2 regions of the Pseudomonas sp. AC355 genome follow, and region 1 is predicted to be linked to the other one. Evidence: predicted binding sites of a transcription regulator. Region 1 holds the regulator's gene; the other holds the start of a gene.
What was found. The regulator LexA, encoded in region 1, represses DNA repair genes until DNA is damaged. The targets are predictions, from matches to a motif close to CTGTNTNNNNANACAG.

Region 1 (8,980 bases):
GATCAGGAGCTGAAGAAGAAAGCCAAGGGCTTCGATGCCATCGCTCAGGACGTGAAACTGGCCGCTGTGCTGGGTGCCGGCATCATGGGTGGCGGTATCGCCTACCAGTCGGCGTCCAAGGGCACGCCGATCCTGATGAAGGATATCCGCGAAGAGGGTATCAAGATGGGCTTGGGCGAGGCCTCCAAGCTGCTCGGCAAGCGCGTCGAGAAAGGTCGCATGACCACCGCACAGATGGCCGAATCGCTGAGCGCCATTCGCCCGACCATGTCCTATGGCGACTTCGGCCATGTCGACATCGTCGTCGAAGCCGTGGTTGAGAATCCCAAGGTCAAGCAGGCCGTATTGGCCGAGGTCGAGGCTGCGGTCAAGGAAGACACCATTCTGGCGTCCAACACCTCGACCATTTCCATCAGCCTGCTGGCCAAGGCCCTCAAGCGCCCGGAAAACTTCGTCGGCATGCACTTCTTCAACCCGGTGCACATGATGCCTCTGGTCGAAGTCATCCGCGGTGAGAAGTCCAGCGAGAAGGCGGTTGCCACCACCGTGGCGTACGCCAAGAAGATGGGCAAGAACCCGATCGTGGTCAACGACTGCCCGGGCTTCCTGGTCAACCGCGTGCTGTTCCCATACTTCGGCGGCTTTTCCAAGCTGCTCAGCTTCGGCATCGACTTCGCGCGCATCGACAAGGTCATGGAGAAGTTCGGCTGGCCCATGGGCCCGGCCTACCTGTCCGACGTGGTTGGCATCGACACCGGCCACCATGGCCGTGACGTGATGGCCGAAGGCTTCCCGGATCGCATGGCGGTAGAAGGCCGCACCGCGGTCGACGTGATGTACGAGGCCAACCGCCTGGGCCAGAAGAATGGCAAGGGCTTCTACGCCTACGAGACCGACAAGCGCGGCAAGCCGAAGAAGGTCACCGACCCTGAGGCTTACGAGCTGCTCAAGTCGATCGTGGTCGAACAGCGTGAGCTGAGCGACGAGGACATCATCAACACCATGATGATCCCGCTGTGCTTGGAAACCGTGCGCTGCCTGGAAGACGGTATCGTCGAAACGGCTGCCGAGGCCGATATGGGCCTGATCTACGGCATCGGTTTCCCACCGTTCCGCGGTGGCGCGCTGCGCTACATCGACAGTGTCGGGGTAGCCGAGTTCGTGGCCCTGGCCGACAAGTACGCCGATCTGGGCGCGCTGTATCAGCCGACCGAGAAACTGCGTGAAATGGCCAAAAACGGCCAGACCTTCTTTGGTTAATCGCGCAACGATTGGAGCGAGAGTGAATTTATGAGCCTGAATCCAAGAGATGCAGTCATCGTCGACTTCGGCCGTACCCCGATGGGGCGTTCCAAGGGCGGCATGCACCGTAATACCCGTGCCGAGACCCTGTCTGCGCAGCTGATCAGCAAACTGCTGGAACGCAACGACAAGGTCGATCCCAAGGAAGTCGAAGACGTCATCTGGGGTTGCGTCAACCAGACCCTGGAGCAGGGCTGGAACATCGCGCGTATGGCGTCGCTGATGACCCAGATCCCGCACACCAGTGCCGGGCAGACCGTCAGCCGCCTGTGCGGCTCGTCGATGAGCGCGCTGCACACTGCCGTGCAGGCGATCCAGACCGGTAACGGCGATGTATTCGTGGTCGGCGGCGTTGAGCACATGGGCCACGTCGGCATGATGCACGGCGTCGACCCGAACCCGCACCTGTCGCTGTACGCGGCCAAGGCCTCCGGCATGATGGGCCTGACCGCCGAGATGCTGGGCAAAATGCACGGCATCACCCGTGAAGCCCAGGACAAGTTCGGCGTGCGTTCGCACCAGCTGGCCCACAAGGCCACCGTCGAAGGCAAGTTCAAGGACGAGATCATCCCGCTGCAGGGCTACGACGAGAACGGCTTCCTCAAGGTCTTCGACTACGATGAAACCATTCGTCCCGAGACTACCCTGGAAAGCCTGGCCAGCCTCAAGCCGGCGTTCAATCCCAAGGGCGGTACCGTGACTGCGGGTACTTCCTCGCAGATCACCGATGGCGCTTCCTGCATGATCGTGATGTCCGCCCAGCGTGCTCAGGATCTGGGTATCCAGCCAATGGCAGTGGTTCGCGCCATGGCCGTGGCCGGTGTGGATCCGGCGATCATGGGCTACGGTCAGGTGCCGTCGACTCAGAAAGCGCTCAAGCGTGCCGGCCTGACCATCGACGACATCGATTTCGTCGAGCTTAACGAAGCCTTCGCAGCCCAGGCCCTGCCTGTGTTGAAAGACCTCAAACTGCTCGACAAGATGGAAGAGAAGGTCAACCTGCACGGCGGCGCCATTGCTCTGGGTCACCCGTTCGGTTGTTCCGGAGCGCGTATCTCCGGTACCCTGCTGAACGTGATGAAGCAGAACAACGGTACCTTCGGCGTGGCGACCATGTGTGTTGGCCTGGGCCAGGGCATCACCACGGTGTTCGAACGCATCTGACGTTTAGGTGGTTGCACAACCGGGGCTTCTGCCCCGGTTTTTGTTTTTGGCACTGTGTCGTTGATGCAGGCCGTTCCGGTTCGGCGCGAGGCACGAAATGCCGCCCGAGCGTTTTTATCGAACGAAAAATATTTCCAGGAAGTTGAATGATGTCGCTGCAGCCCGGTCTCTACCGTCACTACAAGGGTCCCGAGTACCGCGTGCTGGGTGTGGCCAAGCATTCTGAGACGGAAGAAGAAGTCGTCGTGTACCAGGCGTTGTACGGCGAATACGGTCTCTGGGTGCGACCGCTGGCGATGTTTTGCAGCGACGTGGAATACGACGGTAAGCGGGTTCCGCGCTTTGCTTTTGTCGAGGCGGAAGCAAGTGTTCTGAGGCGTCCCTGAGACGGCTTCAGGGAACACTTGCCCTTGACCTTGGCTTGACCGCCACTATATATAGCGGGGCCAAAGCAGGTCGCAGGGCACTTTTAGTCGGTTGGATAACGATCCGGCTGATGTGATACGAGCGGCAGCACCACGTTTTTCGGCGTTCGCTCTGTCGAGCGGGCGCTTTCATCGTCGATGCAGCATGCGTCGAGCCGATACGCCCAACAGTTTTTCAGGCGCTTACTCGCCTTTCAATTATCGAATTTCAGGAATTTTCCAATCCATGGGTAAATCGCTGGTCATCGTGGAATCCCCGGCCAAGGCCAAGACCATCAACAAGTACCTGGGCAGCCAGTACGTGGTGAAGTCGAGCATCGGCCACATCCGCGACCTCCCCACCAGTGGCGGGGCGGCAGCCAAGGAGCCTGTCAAACGCGGCAAGGCTGCCGCGGGTGAGGTGCCGGCCCTGTCACCCAAGGAAAAGGCCAAGCGTCAGCTATTCAACCGCATGGGCGTCGATCCCGAGCAGGGTTGGAAAGCCAAGTACGAAATCCTGCCGGGCAAGGAGAAGGTGGTCGAGGAACTGCGCCGCCTAGCCAAAGATGCTGACACCATCTATCTCGCGACCGACTTGGATAGAGAGGGGGAGGCCATCGCCTGGCATCTGCGCGAGTCTATCGGTGGTGACGACAGCCGCTACAAGCGCGTGGTGTTCAACGAAATTACCAAAAAGGCCATTCAAGAGGCGTTTTCTGCTCCGGGTGAACTGGATATCAACCGGGTCAATGCCCAGCAGGCGCGGCGTTTTCTTGATCGCGTGGTGGGCTACATGGTCTCGCCGCTGCTGTGGTCGAAGATCGCTCGCGGGCTGTCTGCCGGACGTGTGCAGTCCGTTGCGGTGAAGCTGGTGGTCGAGCGCGAAAAGGAAATCCGAGCGTTCGTACCTGAAGAGTACTGGGAGGTGCACGCCGATCTGGGCACCGCCAAAGACGCCAACGTGCGCTTTGAAGTAGCCCGCGAGAATGGCGCTGCCTTCAAGCCGCTGAACGAAGCGCAGGCCATGGCCGCGCTGGCGACCCTCAAGGCGTCGAGCTACAGCATCGCCAAGCGCGAGGACAAGCCGACCAGCAGCAAACCCTCGGCGCCGTTCATTACCTCGACACTGCAGCAGGCGGGCAGCACCCGGCTGGGCTTCGGTGTGAAGAAGACCATGATGATGGCCCAGCGTCTCTACGAGGCTGGTTACATCACCTATATGCGTACCGACTCCACCAATCTCTCGGCTGATGCCGTCGAGATGGTGCGTGGTTTCATCGACACCGAGTACGGTAAGCAATACCTGCCGGAGAAGGCCAACATCTACTCCAGCAAGGAAGGCGCTCAGGAGGCGCACGAAGCGATTCGTCCTTCTGACGTCAACGTGCGCCCGACCCAGCTGTCCGGGATGGAGCGTGACGCCGAACGCCTCTACGAGCTGATCTGGCGCCAATTCGTCGCCTGCCAGATGCCGCCGGCCGAATACCTGTCGACTACCGTGACCGTTACGGCTGCGCAGTTCGAACTGCGTGCCAAGGGGCGTATTCTCAAGTTCGACGGTTACACCCGTGCATTGCCACAACTGAGCAAGCCTGGTGATGACGCCGTGCTGCCGGAAATGAAACAGGGTGAAGTGCTCAAACTGATCAAGCTTGACCCTAGCCAGCACTTCACCAAGCCCACGGCGCGCTATTCGGAAGCCAGCCTGGTCAAGGAAATGGAAAAGCGGGGGATTGGTCGTCCATCCACCTACGCAGCGATCATTTCCACCATTCAGGATCGTGGCTACGTGGCGCTGCATAACCGCCGCTTCTATTCGGAAAAAATGGGCGACATCGTCACCGAGCGTCTTTCCGAGAGCTTCTCCGATCTGATGGACTACGGCTTCACCGCCGGCATGGAAGAGAACCTCGATGACGTGGCCCAGGGCGAGCGCGAGTGGAAACACCTGCTCGACGAGTTCTACGGCGACTTCAAGAAGAAGCTCGAGGTGGCCGCCGACGGCGACAATGGCATGCGCGCCAACACGCCAACGCCGACCGATATTCCCTGCCGCGATTGCGGCCGGCACATGATGATTCGTACCGCCTCCACCGGCGTTTTCCTTGGCTGCTCGGGCTATGCCCTGCCGCCGAAGGAACGCTGCAAGGCCACGGTCAACCTGGTGCCCGGTGACGAGATCGCTGCGGATGACGAGGGTGAGTCCGAATCCCGCGTATTGCTCGGCAAGCACCGCTGCCCGATCTGTGCGACGGCCATGGATGCCTACCTGCTGGACGAAACGCGCAAACTGCATATTTGCGGCAACAACCCGGACTGCGCCGGTTATGAGATCGAGCAGGGCCAGTTCCGCATCAAAGGCTACGAAGGGCCGAGCCTGGAGTGCGACAAGTGCGGCAGTCAGATGCAGCTCAAGACCGGGCGCTTCGGCAAGTTCTTTGGTTGCACCAACAGCGAGTGCAAGAACACCCGCAAGCTGCTGCGTAGTGGCGAGCCCGCGCCACCCAAGATGGATGCGGTGAAGATGCCGGAGCTCAAGTGTGAGAAGGTCGATGACACCTACGTGCTGCGTGATGGCGCCTCAGGGCTGTTCCTGGCTGCCAGCCAGTTTCCGAAAAACCGCGAAACCCGTGCGCCACTGGTACTTGAGATCGTCCCGCATAAAGACGAGATCGATCCGAAGTATCACTTCCTGATGAGCGCTCCAGCGAAAGATCCAGAAGGTCGCGCGGCAGTCATCCGTTACAGCCGCAAGACCAAGGAGCAGTACGTGCAGACCGAAGTGGACGGTAAACCCACCGGTTGGAAAGCGTTCTACGACGGTGGCAAATGGAAGGTTGAAGACAAGCGTTGATCTGCCTTGGGCATGCTTCGCTGGAGTGTGCCCATGGCGATCGGGAGAGTGGATATGGCTGGCGAACTGTATACCCGCACGAACCAAAAGATTTTCTACGCCGGGCTTTCTCTGGACTCCTGGCGCAAGGCCGAAGAAGGCCGGGCGATGAATGCCCAGGCGTTGGTGCAGGCCGAACGTGAAGCGACCCTGTTTCATTTGTACGGTGCGTTACTTGGGCTGTGCCATGAAATCGCAGGTTTCTATCGCTTGCCGAACAGCAGTGCCGCGCGTGCCGAGGTATTGCTGGATCGACAGAGCCTGGCTTCTTCACCCAGCCCCGAGTTGGCCGAACTGGTTGAGTTGGCCGAAAATGGGCACACCTGGCTTGGGCAATTATTGGCTGCTCATGCCGAGCTATTCCGGCCTCCGCGCGCCCCGCGCGAGGCTAAGGCCGATCCTGGCGCTACCTCGCTGATCAAGGTGGTAAGTGTCGATGAGGCACAGCCTCCACTTGACCGGGAAACATTGGAGGGCTGGCGTCAGGAGCTGAAAGCACTGGCACAGCGTTTTCGCGTCGGCCTCAGCGAGTGGTGACCGTGCTGGGCACCGACTATTGAAAAGTCCGTTCAGCGCTTAGCGGTTTTTCGCCAAGCGATTGAATGGAGCGGCTGCTACAATGCGCGGCCTTTCGTGGAGAATCCGAGTTATGCCTACTTCCTTCCTTGAAATCGTCGAACTGCCCGATGGGCGTATTGCCCTGCGTCGAGCCGATGATGAGGAAGCACTGGTGGTGTTGGACTTCTCCGAAGATGCCAAGGCCTTTCTCCAGGGCCAGCATGTGGAAGTCGCCAAAGCGATGCTCAATGTCGGCGTGCAAATGGCCGGCAGAATGGCCGAAGGCGATTTTGAGCATGAAGACCAGCCCCGCGTCCTGCACTGATCCGGCTTTCTACCCGCGCCCTCCACGGGCGGTCAGGCAGAAAAGTGACACTCCAACTTCGAGCATTTCTCTGTAAATCGTGGGTCAGCCCAGGCTGATGTTCAGGCTTTGCGCCTGGCCGAGGTGCGCTGCTGCTTCCAGTTGCTGGCGCGCATGCTGGGGCAGGGGATGCAGCCAGCTGACCACCGTATGGCTACGGCCAAGTTTCAAGGCTTCCTGAGCCAGCTGCAGGGCGCTCTGGCTGTTGCGAGGGTGCAGTAGCAGAATCCGCTCACGGTTCAGGCCCGCATCGCGCAGCCAGCTCTGGGTCAGGCTGGCCGGTGGGGCGATCAGGGTCAACCAGCGTTCGTCATCCTTCTCGCTCAGTTCCCGCAGCATGGGCGCCAACAGCGTCAGGCAGTTACCCGCAGCACCTCTCAGCGATACTTCGCTGAACGTGGTTTCCAGTGCTACTGGTTCGGGTTCGGCCACCGCAATGGTCGAGGCCAGAAAGGCATCGAACAGCGGAAGTTGGGTACGGCTCAGCGACTGAGGGAACTGCATAAAGCCTCCAATTAGCGGCGTATGACGCCGACACTCAAGCCTTCGATGATCAGCTCCTGTTCTTCCAGGTTCACTTCGATCGGGGCGAATTCTGTGTTTTCAGCCAGCAACCAGACGGTATTGCCTTCACGTTTGAATCGCTTGACCGTCACTTCATCATCGATACGCGCGACCACTATCTGGCCGTTGCGTGCTTCGCTGGTGGTGTGGACGGCAAGCAGATCGCCGTCGACGATGCCGATGTCCTTCATGCTCATGCCGCGTACCCGCAGCAGGTAGTCGGCCCTCGGGCGGAAGAAGTCCGGGTTGATCCGGCAGGCTTCCTCTATATGTTGTTGAGCCAGAATGGGTGCGCCTGCAGCCACTCGGCCGATCACCGGCAGGCCTTCTTCCTCGGCCTGATTGGGCTCGAAACCCGGGATGCGGATGCCGCGGGAAGCGCCCGGGGTCATCTCGATCGCACCTTTGCGGGCCAGGGCCTTGAGGTGTTCCTCGGCGGCATTCGGTGACTTGAAGCCGAGCGCCTGGGCGATCTCTGCACGAGTCGGCGGGTAGCCGTTGTCTTCCAGGCACTGCTTGATGAAGGCGAGGATTTCGGCTTGGCGGGGCGTCAGCTTGATCATGTGGGCGGCTCTGTCTTTTTATACAGTGACTGGGATTATATACAGTAAGCGTCGCTTGGCAATCCATTGATGTGCGTCGCGCCTGTGTTATCCGCCAGGCGGCGTAACGGGCTATGCTCAACAGGCCATTTTCGAAACCCGGCCGGGATTGCCCGCGACGCTATCGCCAAATGATGACTGAGCATCCAGAATACGGTCTGCGCGACTTGACAGGCGTGCGCGCTGAAACGTATGTTTCAAACACTTGTTTGTCGGATGGATGTCATGGCGCAATCGGAAACCGTTGAACGCATTCTGGATGCTGCGGAGCAGTTGTTCGCGGAGAAGGGGTTCGCCGAAACGTCGTTGCGCCTGATTACCAGCAAGGCTGGGGTCAACCTGGCCGCCGTCAACTATCACTTCGGTTCCAAGAAGGCCCTGATTCAGGCGGTCTTCTCGCGTTTTCTCGGGCCGTTCTGCGCGAGCCTCGAGCGTGAGCTCGACAAGCGCCAGAGCAAGCCAGGGGTGACCTTCAGCCTCGAGGAGTTGCTCGAACTGTTGGTCGAGCAGACCCTGGCGGTGAAACCGCGCAGTGGTAATGACCTGTCCATCTTCATGCGCTTGCTCGGCCTGGCCTTCAGTCAGAGTCAGGGACATCTGCGCAAATACCTCGAAGAGGTCTACGGCAAGGTGTTCCGGCGCTACATGCATCTGGTGCATGAAGCGGCGCCTGGCATTCCTCCGCTGGAGCTGTTCTGGCGCGTGCATTTCATGCTCGGCGCCGCGGCGTTCAGCATGTCTGGCATCAAGGCCCTGCGGGCCATGGCCGAGAGCGACTTCGGCGTGGATACCTCGATCGAGCAGGTCATGCGCCTGATGGTGCCGTTCCTGGCCGCCGGTATGCGCTCTGAAAGCGGAGTGACCGACCAGCGGCTGGCGACTGCTCAGCTTATTCCTCGCAGTAAAGGCCCAGCCATCATCAAGGCCTGACCGTCTTGTCCGGCTTGCGGGCTGCTCGTCGCTGCCCCTAAGCTACCGCCTATATCAGCAGCTGGTTTCGGCATAGCCAGAGCTTGGGTGATCTCCTCACCGAATCGCCAGATATTCATTGCGCTTGGGCGCGAGCATTCGCTTTGCTGCGCCTGTCTGCGTGCCGAATGCGGAACCTGTTCGTGGGGCACTGTCCCAT
Region 2 (8,980 bases), 1.9 Mb from region 1:
TAGGTGAGCAGGGCGAAGCTGGCCGCGTGGGACTCGGGAAAGCCATAGCTGCCGAAGCCCTTGATCTGCTCGAAGATGCGGTTGATGTATTCAAGCGGATACTCCTTCTCGAGCATGCGCTCGGTCAGCCGCTGGCGGTGATGTTCCAGGCCACCATGGCGCTTCCAGGCCGCCATGGAGCGGCGCAGCTCGTCCGCTTCGCCCGGGGTGTAATCGGCGGCGATGATCGCCAGCTCCATCACTTGCTCTTGAAACAACGGTACACCCAGGGTGCGCTCGAAGACGGGCTGCAGTTCGTCGGAGGGGTAGGTGACAGGTTCTTCCTGGTTACGCCGACGCAGGTAGGGATGCACCATATCGCCCTGAATAGGCCCCGGCCGCACGATGGCTACCTGGATCACCAGATCGTAGAAGGTCGCGGGACGCAGGCGCGGCAGCATGGCCATCTGTGCGCGGGATTCGATCTGGAACACGCCCACGGTGTCCGCGCGGCTGATCATCTCGTAAGTGGCCTTGTCCTCCTGGGGCAGTGTGGCCAGGGTCCAGTGTTTGCCGCGGTAGTCGGCAAGCAGGTCGAAGCAGCGGCGCAGGGCGCTGAGCATGCCCAGGGCGAGCACGTCGACCTTGAGCAGACCAACGGCATCGAGGTCGTCCTTGTCCCACTGGATCACCGTCCGCTCGGCCATGCTGGCGTTTTCCACCGGAACCAGCGTGTCCAGCGCGTGCTCGGAAATCACGAAGCCGCCAGGGTGCTGCGAGAGGTGACGGGGAAAACCAATCAACTCGCCGGCCAGCACCAGCACGCGATGCAGCACCTTGCTCTGCGGATCGAAGCCGGCTTCGCGCAGGCGCTCGGCATCGGGGATGCGGTCGCTCCAGCGGCCACAGCAGGCGGCCAGGGCGTTGATCTGGTCTGGCGGCAAACCCAGGGCCTTGGCCACGTCACGAATCGCCCCGGCACCGTGATAGGTGCTGACCACTGCAGTGAGCGCCGCCCGGTCGCGGCCATAGCGGCGGAACACGTACTGGATGACTTCCTCACGGCGGTCATGCTCGAAGTCCACATCGATATCGGGTGGCTCGTTACGTTCTCGGGACAGGAAGCGCTCGAACAGCAGCTTGCTGTGCATTGGGTCGAGCTCGGTGATGCCAAGGGCAAAACACACCACCGAGTTGGCTGCCGAGCCTCGGCCCTGGCAGAGGATCGACTGCTCGCGGGCGAAACGGACGATATCGTGCACGGTGAGAAAGTAGCTCTCGTAACCCAGTTCGCTGATCAGTTGCAGTTCGTACTCAATGCGGCCGCGTACCTCGTCACTGAGGCCTTTCGGCCAACGACCGGGAATACCGTCCTCAACCAGTTTGCGCAGCCAGGAACTGGCCTTGTGACCTGCGGGAACCAGTTCATGGGGATACTGATACTCGAGTTCGCCAAGATCGAACCGGCAGCGCTCGGCGATAAGCAAGGTTTCGGCCAGCAACCTCGGCGGATAAATCTCGGCCAGCTCCTCGCGGCGGCGCAAATGGCGCTCGCCATTGGCGAACAAGTAGGCGCCGGCTTCGGCCACCGGCAAGTGGTGACGGATCGCCGTCATGCAATCCTGCAGGGCTCGGCGGCCACGGGCGTGCATGTGCACGTTACCGCAGGCAACCGCACGGACACCCAGTTGCCCGGCCAGACCCAGACAATGCTGCAGGTGCGCCCGGTCATCGGCGCCACGGTGTAGCGCCACACCCAGCCACAGGCGCTCGGGAAAGCGTGCCTGCAGCCAGGCTCCGGCTGTGGCGTGGTCATCCGGACCTGGCAGCCAGATGGCCAGCAAGCCCTCCGGCGTTGCGGGAATGTCATCGATCAGCAGCCGATAGCGGCCTTTTTCCGCACGTCGCCGAGCTCGGGTGATAAGCCCGCACAGCGTCTGGTAGCCAGTCAGGTTCTCGGCCAGGAGGATCAACCGGGCGCCGTTCTCCAGCGTCATCTCGCTGCCGACGATCAAATCTACCTCGTGCTTCTTGGCCGCCTGCCAGGCGCGCACGATTCCAGCCAGGGTACATTCGTCGGTGATCGCCAGGGCGCGGTAACCCAGCAGCCTGGCCCGCTCGAAAAGCTCTTCGGCGCTGGAAGCGCCACGCTGAAAACTGAAGTTCGACAGGCAGTGCAGCTCGGCGTAGGCCACCTGGCTCATGCGAACCATCCGTGCAGATGCAGTGGGCCATCTTCGCCGACCGCGCGGAATGCCCAGCCGCGTTGGCCATTACGGGTCTCGATCAGGTAATAGTCGCGGCGTACGTCCTCGCCATCCCACCAGCCGGACTCGATGCGCTCGGGGCCCGTGAGAATACGCAGCCCGGATTCATGCAGAGCCTGAGGCTCCGGCAGCAGCCAGCTGGGCCGGGCACCGCATTGCCCAGTAACGGCGCTGCCCATAGTTTGCGTGCGCCAGGCTTTCTCGGGGCGATGATCGGCATGGGCGCTCAGGCCCTGTACGGCGTCGTCACCCAGGCGTGCCCGCAGGCGTTCGCGCAACTGTTCCCAGCCCAGGCTCTGCTGCGGGCGCTCGTCGAACAGCGCTTGGTGGTGCGGCACGAAAACCGGCAGATCATTGGCCACCAAGCGGATCGCCAGCACCGGCGACGGCAGTTGCAACTGCTCCAGACGGCCACGGGTGAACTCCAGCAACATCGCCGCTTCCCGTTCGGCACTGAGCAGGCCCACCGGCAGCAGGCTGTCATCACCCTCGCGGTGTTCCAGGTGCACCACGAAACGCTGCACGCCGCAGTCCCGCCCCGCCAGGTAGGCGGCCAGATCCGCAGTGAGGCGGCGTAATGGAAACAGCAGGGCCTGGGTCGATTCCGCCTCGAAGTGCAGCTCCAGGCGCGTATCGAACACATCCGGTGGCCGGTAATAATCCAGTGCCAGCGGGCGCAGGCCCAGCAGGGTATCCAGGCGACTCAGTAACTCGGCAGGAAAACGCCGCGCCAGGCTGTCACGAGGCAGCGCCTGTAACTGACGCACCTGGCGCAGGCCCATGCGCGTCAGGGCCGTGAGCAGCTCGACGGGCAGGCCGATGCGATCCAGAGGCATGGCCGCGATCTGCTGGCTCAGGGCCTGTTCGTCCGTCACCGCCAGGCCGTCGTGGAGATTGGCGAGCATGCGCGCTGCGGCTGGGTTGTGCGCCAGGGTGATGCGATGGCGAAAGCCCAGCGCCGTCAGCTCTTCGCGCAAGCGTGCTTCGAAGCGCGGCCAGGGGCCGAACAGGGCCAGGCTGGATTGCACCTCCAGCAGCAGGCAGCGTGGGTAGTGCAGGCTGACCTGGGAGCTGAAACCGTAAGCCCAGGCGGCGAGAAAATTGCGCCAGCGCTCGATATCCGCCGGGTCGTACTCGGCGCTGGCGAACGCGCAGTTCAGCGACTGCGCAGCCGTGAGCGTCTGCCCCGGACGCAGGCCAAGTGCCCGAGCCGCCGGGGTGACCGCCTGCAACAGCTGCCGCTGCGCTGGGCCGCTGAGCAGCACCAGCGGCGTGTCGGCGTCTTCGCGGCCGCGCAATATCCCGTCCATGGCCAGTTGCGGCAGAAGAATGCAGGCCCAGCGCATGTCATCGCCCCCAGGTGCTCAGGGGAAATGCGCGCGCCGGAGGCTGCCCGCCACGGCACTTGAGCACGCGCACCTGAGCCGGTTGCGCTTCGATGGTCAGGCGCAAGGCCGCAGGCGAGGGGTTCTGCGCCTCATGCAGTGGGCGGTAGGCGAAAGCCAGGGTCTGCCCGGTTTCCGCAGCGATCTGCAGGCGGCGCAATGCCCGATCATCGGCCCGCTGCGGCCAGAGCACCACCGCACCGCAGCTGCCCGAGCGCAGGCACTGTTCGGCTGCCCACAAGGCCTCCTGGGCAGACGCCTGGATCAGCGTCAACTGCTTCATCTTCACCCCAGCCGCCAGCCACGCGCTGGGGTAAGGCAGATAGGGCGGAGCGACCAGCACCACCCGCTCACCGGCAGCGCTCAAACGCGCGAGAGTCGCCAGCAACAAACGCAGCTCGCCAATGCCCGGTGTCGCAACCAGCAACTCGCTCAACGCCGCTTCCGGCCAGCCACCACCAGGCAGCGCCGCATCCAGCGCAGGGTTGCCTGTGGGCTGGTAGCCGCTGGGCGCAACAGCGCTCTGGCCACGCCAGATACGGCGCTCGTTGAGCAAATGATCGAGGGCTACGACAGAAGACATGGTAATCGGACGGCATAAAAATACTGTTCAAATGTACAGTATTTTATCTAGTCGACAAGCCAGTATCCGCCGAGTGGATCACTCCGAATTCTGACTGAACGTTGGCAAGCGGGTGGCAAGTGCCACACCCATCAACGCCGTAGCGGCCTGCGAGGCTTCGCACTCAAGTCCTTAGGCACGAAGGAGGCCGGTTAGCTGCCGCTTATTGGTTGGCCGAATGAGGCAAGCAATTGAAACCAAGCGAAAAAAATTGCCCGACGGGGTTCGCCAAACCGATTTCTACTGATATCATGCGCGCCGCCTGGGAAGATGCCGGAGTGGCCGAACGGGACGGATTCGAAATCCGTTGTATCAGCGATGGTACCTAGGGTTCAAATCCCTATCTTCCCGCCATATCAAAAAAAGCCCCGATACTGAAAAGCATTGGGGCTTTTTCGTTTCTACTCGCTTATTTCCTGCTGGATTTTGGCGCGCTGGTCGAAACAAACGCGTCCAATTGGAGGCCCTAGGCCTTCGCCGAGGGCCTTACTGCCTTAGGACTTGTCCAGATCCGAAGCCTGATGCCGCTCGGGCACTTGCTGCGCTTCGTCGCCCCAGGTGCGATTGACGCGTTTGCCGCGCTGGACTGCTTCGCGGTTGGCGATTTCATCGGCCCAGCGCAGAAGATGCGGGTATTCATGAACAGCAAGGAATTCGGCAGCCGAATACACGTTGTTCCTCACCAGTTCGCCGTACCAGGGCCACACGGCAATATCGGCAATGGTGTAGGTGTCGCCCGCCAAGTAGCGGTTTTCGGCGAGTCGCTGGTTGAGTACATCCAGTTGACGTTTTGTTTCCATGGTGAAGCGATTGATTGCGTACTCGAACTTCTCCGGCGCATAGGCATAGAAGTGCCCGAAGCCGCCACCCAGGTAGGGCGCAGAGCCCATTTGCCAGAACAGCCAGTTGAGGGTTTCGGTACGGCCAGCTGGATCTTTCGGCAGGAACGCGCCAAATTTTTCCGCGAGATAGAGCAGGATCGACCCGGACTCGAACACGCGGATAGGGGTATCCGCACTCTGGTCGAGTAGTGCTGGAATCTTCGAGTTGGGATTGACGCCGACAAAGCCGCTGGAGAATTGGTCGCCATCGGAAATACGGATCAGCCAGGCATCGTACTCGGCACCGCTATGCCCCAGTGCAAGTAGCTCCTCAAGCAGGATGGTCACCTTCACGCCGTTGGGCGTGGCAAGCGAATACAGCTGCAGCGGATGCTTGCCGACCGGCAGCTCCTTCTCATGAGTCGCGCCGGCAACGGGCCGGTTGATCTTGGAGAACTGGCCACCGGAAGCCTCAAGGTGCTTCCAGACCTTTGGCGGTACGTAGGTAGATTGGGTCATCGATTCCTCCCTGTTAGCGTCATGAACAATGCATTCGAAGCCAAGGCTATCTGGATTACGCCCGGCATTCGAATGCGTTTTGCGCATTTTGATCATCGATTCGGCTGATGTTGTCGGTTGGATCGGTGGTTATCGGCATCCACCTATCGCTGTAGCTCGAGAACCAGCGCCAGTGCGACCGGCGCGTTGCCTGGCAGGTTACGAACGCCACATACGGTGCGCACGTGGCCAGCGCGTTCTGCGAAGACCTGGGCCAGCAACTCCGACGCGCCGTCGATTACTTCGGGGTGGCGGCTGAACGCGTCTTCGCAGGCCACATAGGCATCCAGGCGTACCACCTGTCTGATGTGATCGAGGCTGTCGAGGTAGGCACGCGCCTGGGCCAGTGCATTCAGCACGCTGACCCGGGCTGCCTCCTGACCCGCTTCGATAGAGATCTCGCGGCCAAGCAACCCGGTAATCGAGGGCTTGCCCTGGACAATTGGCCCCTGCATGGAAATGTGCAACAGCGAACCAGCATCTACCACTGCACGGTAGGCCCCGAGCGGACGGGGCGGTGTGGGCAATTCCCATCCTAGCTGCTGCAAGCGTTCCAGCGTCTGATCCCGCATGTCTGCATCACTCCTCTCGAAAGACCGTATTGCGTCTGGTGGCAGCAGGACGATACGACATCGGCATGCGGGGTGGCGATTCGTACGTTGGCTTGGGATGTTTCAGCGATCAGGCCATTTTTGCCCGAACTCCGATGCCTGAACCTTGCGGCTACCCGTTGCAGCTCATTGGCAGAGTCCCATTAATCTCAATCCGCGTGATCGACCAGCGTATGACCGCGTAGCAGCTTGGGCTCGATGGCGCCCATGAAGAGGCTCCCTTCAAATGGTTACTCGCGAGCTTGCTGTTCGGGAAACCCATTCCGCAATCCGTGCGAAAGGGCCTCCCTGGCCATCGTCGAGCAACTCCACTCCATCGACGCCCGCCAAGTGCAATCAGAAATGCTCGTCCGGGCCCGTTACGTACGCTATGACATTTCTACCGCTGAGTGCCTCCTGACGCTCGGTAGAAAAATGCTTGGTGAGTACGACGTCCGAACTCCGCATCCGACGCTGACATGCATGGGCGTAACTTGGCTGGCCGGCTTCCAGATCGAGATCAAAGCTCGTCTAGCTGGACTTTGCGACGGCGGTGCGTTCAAGCGTCGGCTATTTGCCGGAACACGCAGCACCGCGTATCAGCGCAAATGCCGTTCGATCCATTGCGCGACGTCGACGGTATCGATCTTCGCTCGTGCGTTGTAGCTGTCCACCTTTGGCCATGCGACGCCTTTGCCTTCGGCGAACACCGCCCGGTACTTGCGCAGCGAGTCATCGGGGGCTGCAGCCAGCTCGGCCTTGAGCGCGGGCACCGTCCATTCCACGCGCTCGACCTTGCGGTCGAGTAGCTGATCGACGGTGTCCGCCAGTTGCCGGTAGGTGAGGGTGTCGCCCGCGGTGAAGACGACCTGGTTGACCAGCTCCGGCTCGAACAGGATGGCAGCCGTCAGGCGGCCGATATCTTCCGGTGTGGTGACCGTTACGGCAGTGTCCCAGCTGCCCAGCGCGCGCACGGTGTTCTGGCTCAGATCCACTACGCCGAATGCAGGTTCGAACAGAAAGCTGGTGAACATGCCGGTGGAGATGATCAGCCATTGCACCCGTGACTGGCCGCGCAGCAGTTGACGCACGTCCAGCTGTTCGTCGAACAGGTTCTGTGGGCTGCCGCGGCCGATCACGTCGTAATCCACACCGAACTGCCAGGGCACATAACGCTTCACCGCCGACTTCAGTGCTGCCCTGGCCAGCTTGCGCTGTATGCCTGCCCCGGCTGCGAACCCCAAGCAACTGACCAGCGTGTCGAAACCACTGAACAACGCGGCGAGCTTTTCTTCGGAGTCGTTTGCGGCATCTGCAGATACCACTTCGATACCCAGTGTGCTCAGTTCTTCGAGCGTCTGGCGTTTGCTTTCTGAACCGGTATCAAGAGCGGATGCTCGCAGCATCACCGTTACCCGCGCTGCCGGCTGGGCCGCCAGTTCGCGGAGCACGGCCATGCCGAGTTCACCGGCGCCCAGGACGAGAATGTTGTCGGTTTTTACAGGAGACTGTGGTTGCATCGGTTACTCGCAGTGAATGATCAGTGATGTTTTTATCCTGTCACCATTGGCGAACATCCAGAAGAAGGCACACGAGTGATACCGCATGAACGCAATGACCGAAGAAGAGGTAATTCGCTTATCTCAAGCCACCTGCGACGCACTCAGTGACGAGGACGACGGGCTCAAGCGTGAGGTTCTGACTCATGCGGGCAATCGCTGGTCGCTGGGTATCGTCCATACACTGGGAGTAGAGGGAAAACTGCGACACGCAGAAATCGGCCGGCGCTTGCAGGGCATTACCCAGCGCATGCTGACCCGTAGCCTACGACAACTTGAACGGGACGGATTGATCGCCCGTTGCGATCACGGCGAGGTGCCGCCCCGTGTCGATTACCAACTGACCGCATTGGGTCGGAGCTTTCTGGTGCAGATGGTGCCGCTATGGACCTGGCTGTTGGAACACGCAGACGATTTTCGCGCAGCGCGTGTTCGATTCGACCAGGTTTGAGCGTGCAGGGATTATCGAAGGTGGCGGCTGGGGGCGTAGCCCCAGTCAGGCGCTGAAGGGGCAAACTGCTCAGGCGTGGGTACTGGCGCGGGCATTCCTTTTCTGCAGGAGCATCGACGCTTCGTTGTAGGCACTCTGGAAGGCATCGCTGCCGATCCAGGCCACTGCCGCGTCCTCGTCTTCATCATGGAAGATCCCGCGGTAGACGATCAGCAGGCCCATCATGAAGTCGGTCGCCGGGTCTTCCTCTTCCTCAGCGACCACCAGTTCCAGCACCGGGTATTGCAGAAACACCAGGCACATCGCTAGCAGGCTGATGCCTTCGGCCATCTTCATGGTCTGGAACAGGTCGTCGAAATGGGCCGGGTTGAAACCGTTCTCCTCGATGTCCTTGAAATCGAAGGTGCTCAGGTCGATTTCGACGTCATCAAACGGCTCGTTGATCAGCGGGTTGGCCAGAACCGGATGCAGGACATTGGGCTTCGGCTTGCCCATGCGGTTCTGCTTGGCCTTGGCTTTGGCCCGCTGGGCGCGTTTTTGCTGTTTGTCAGGGGAGGCCATGGAGGCGGGTTCCTTGTCCGGTGCAGCCACATTCATGGCCTGCGATAGTCTGACGCATATTGTATTCAGTCTGGCTGGGTTCGTCGGCGAAAAGATGTCGCCCGCCTGGCCGAGAGCGGACAATGTTCGGATCCCGCAATGCCAGCAAGGAAGGCTCACCACTCACCAACTCTTCGCCATCGAGTGG

Region 2: the regulator LexA is predicted to act here: its motif matches at 4,238-4,253, upstream of imuA (translesion DNA synthesis-associated protein ImuA).

The regions. Positions count from the first base shown of each region.
Region 1 is NZ_OZ409843.1:1,965,329-1,974,308, reverse strand. Features, by position in the region: gene fadB (fatty acid oxidation complex subunit alpha FadB) at 1-1,260, shown strand, start outside; gene fadA (acetyl-CoA C-acyltransferase FadA) at 1,291-2,466, shown strand; gene ACZ0AI_RS09345 (DUF1653 domain-containing protein) at 2,616-2,852, shown strand; gene topA (type I DNA topoisomerase) at 3,118-5,724, shown strand; gene ACZ0AI_RS09335 (DUF6586 family protein) at 5,779-6,300, shown strand; gene ACZ0AI_RS09330 (hypothetical protein) at 6,413-6,646, shown strand; gene sulA (SOS-induced cell division inhibitor SulA) at 6,731-7,189, opposite strand; gene lexA (transcriptional repressor LexA) at 7,201-7,812, opposite strand; gene ACZ0AI_RS09315 (TetR/AcrR family transcriptional regulator) at 8,077-8,781, shown strand.
Region 2 is NZ_OZ409843.1:68,496-77,475, forward strand. Features, by position in the region: gene ACZ0AI_RS00335 (error-prone DNA polymerase) at 1-2,192, opposite strand, end outside; gene ACZ0AI_RS00340 (Y-family DNA polymerase) at 2,180-3,592, opposite strand; gene imuA (translesion DNA synthesis-associated protein ImuA) at 3,594-4,214, opposite strand; tRNA gene ACZ0AI_RS00350 (tRNA-Ser) at 4,518-4,607, shown strand; gene yghU (glutathione-dependent disulfide-bond oxidoreductase) at 4,748-5,593, opposite strand; gene ACZ0AI_RS00360 (RidA family protein) at 5,737-6,204, opposite strand; gene ACZ0AI_RS00365 (aromatic alcohol reductase) at 6,822-7,742, opposite strand; gene ACZ0AI_RS00370 (winged helix-turn-helix transcriptional regulator) at 7,837-8,232, shown strand; gene ACZ0AI_RS00375 (hypothetical protein) at 8,302-8,793, opposite strand.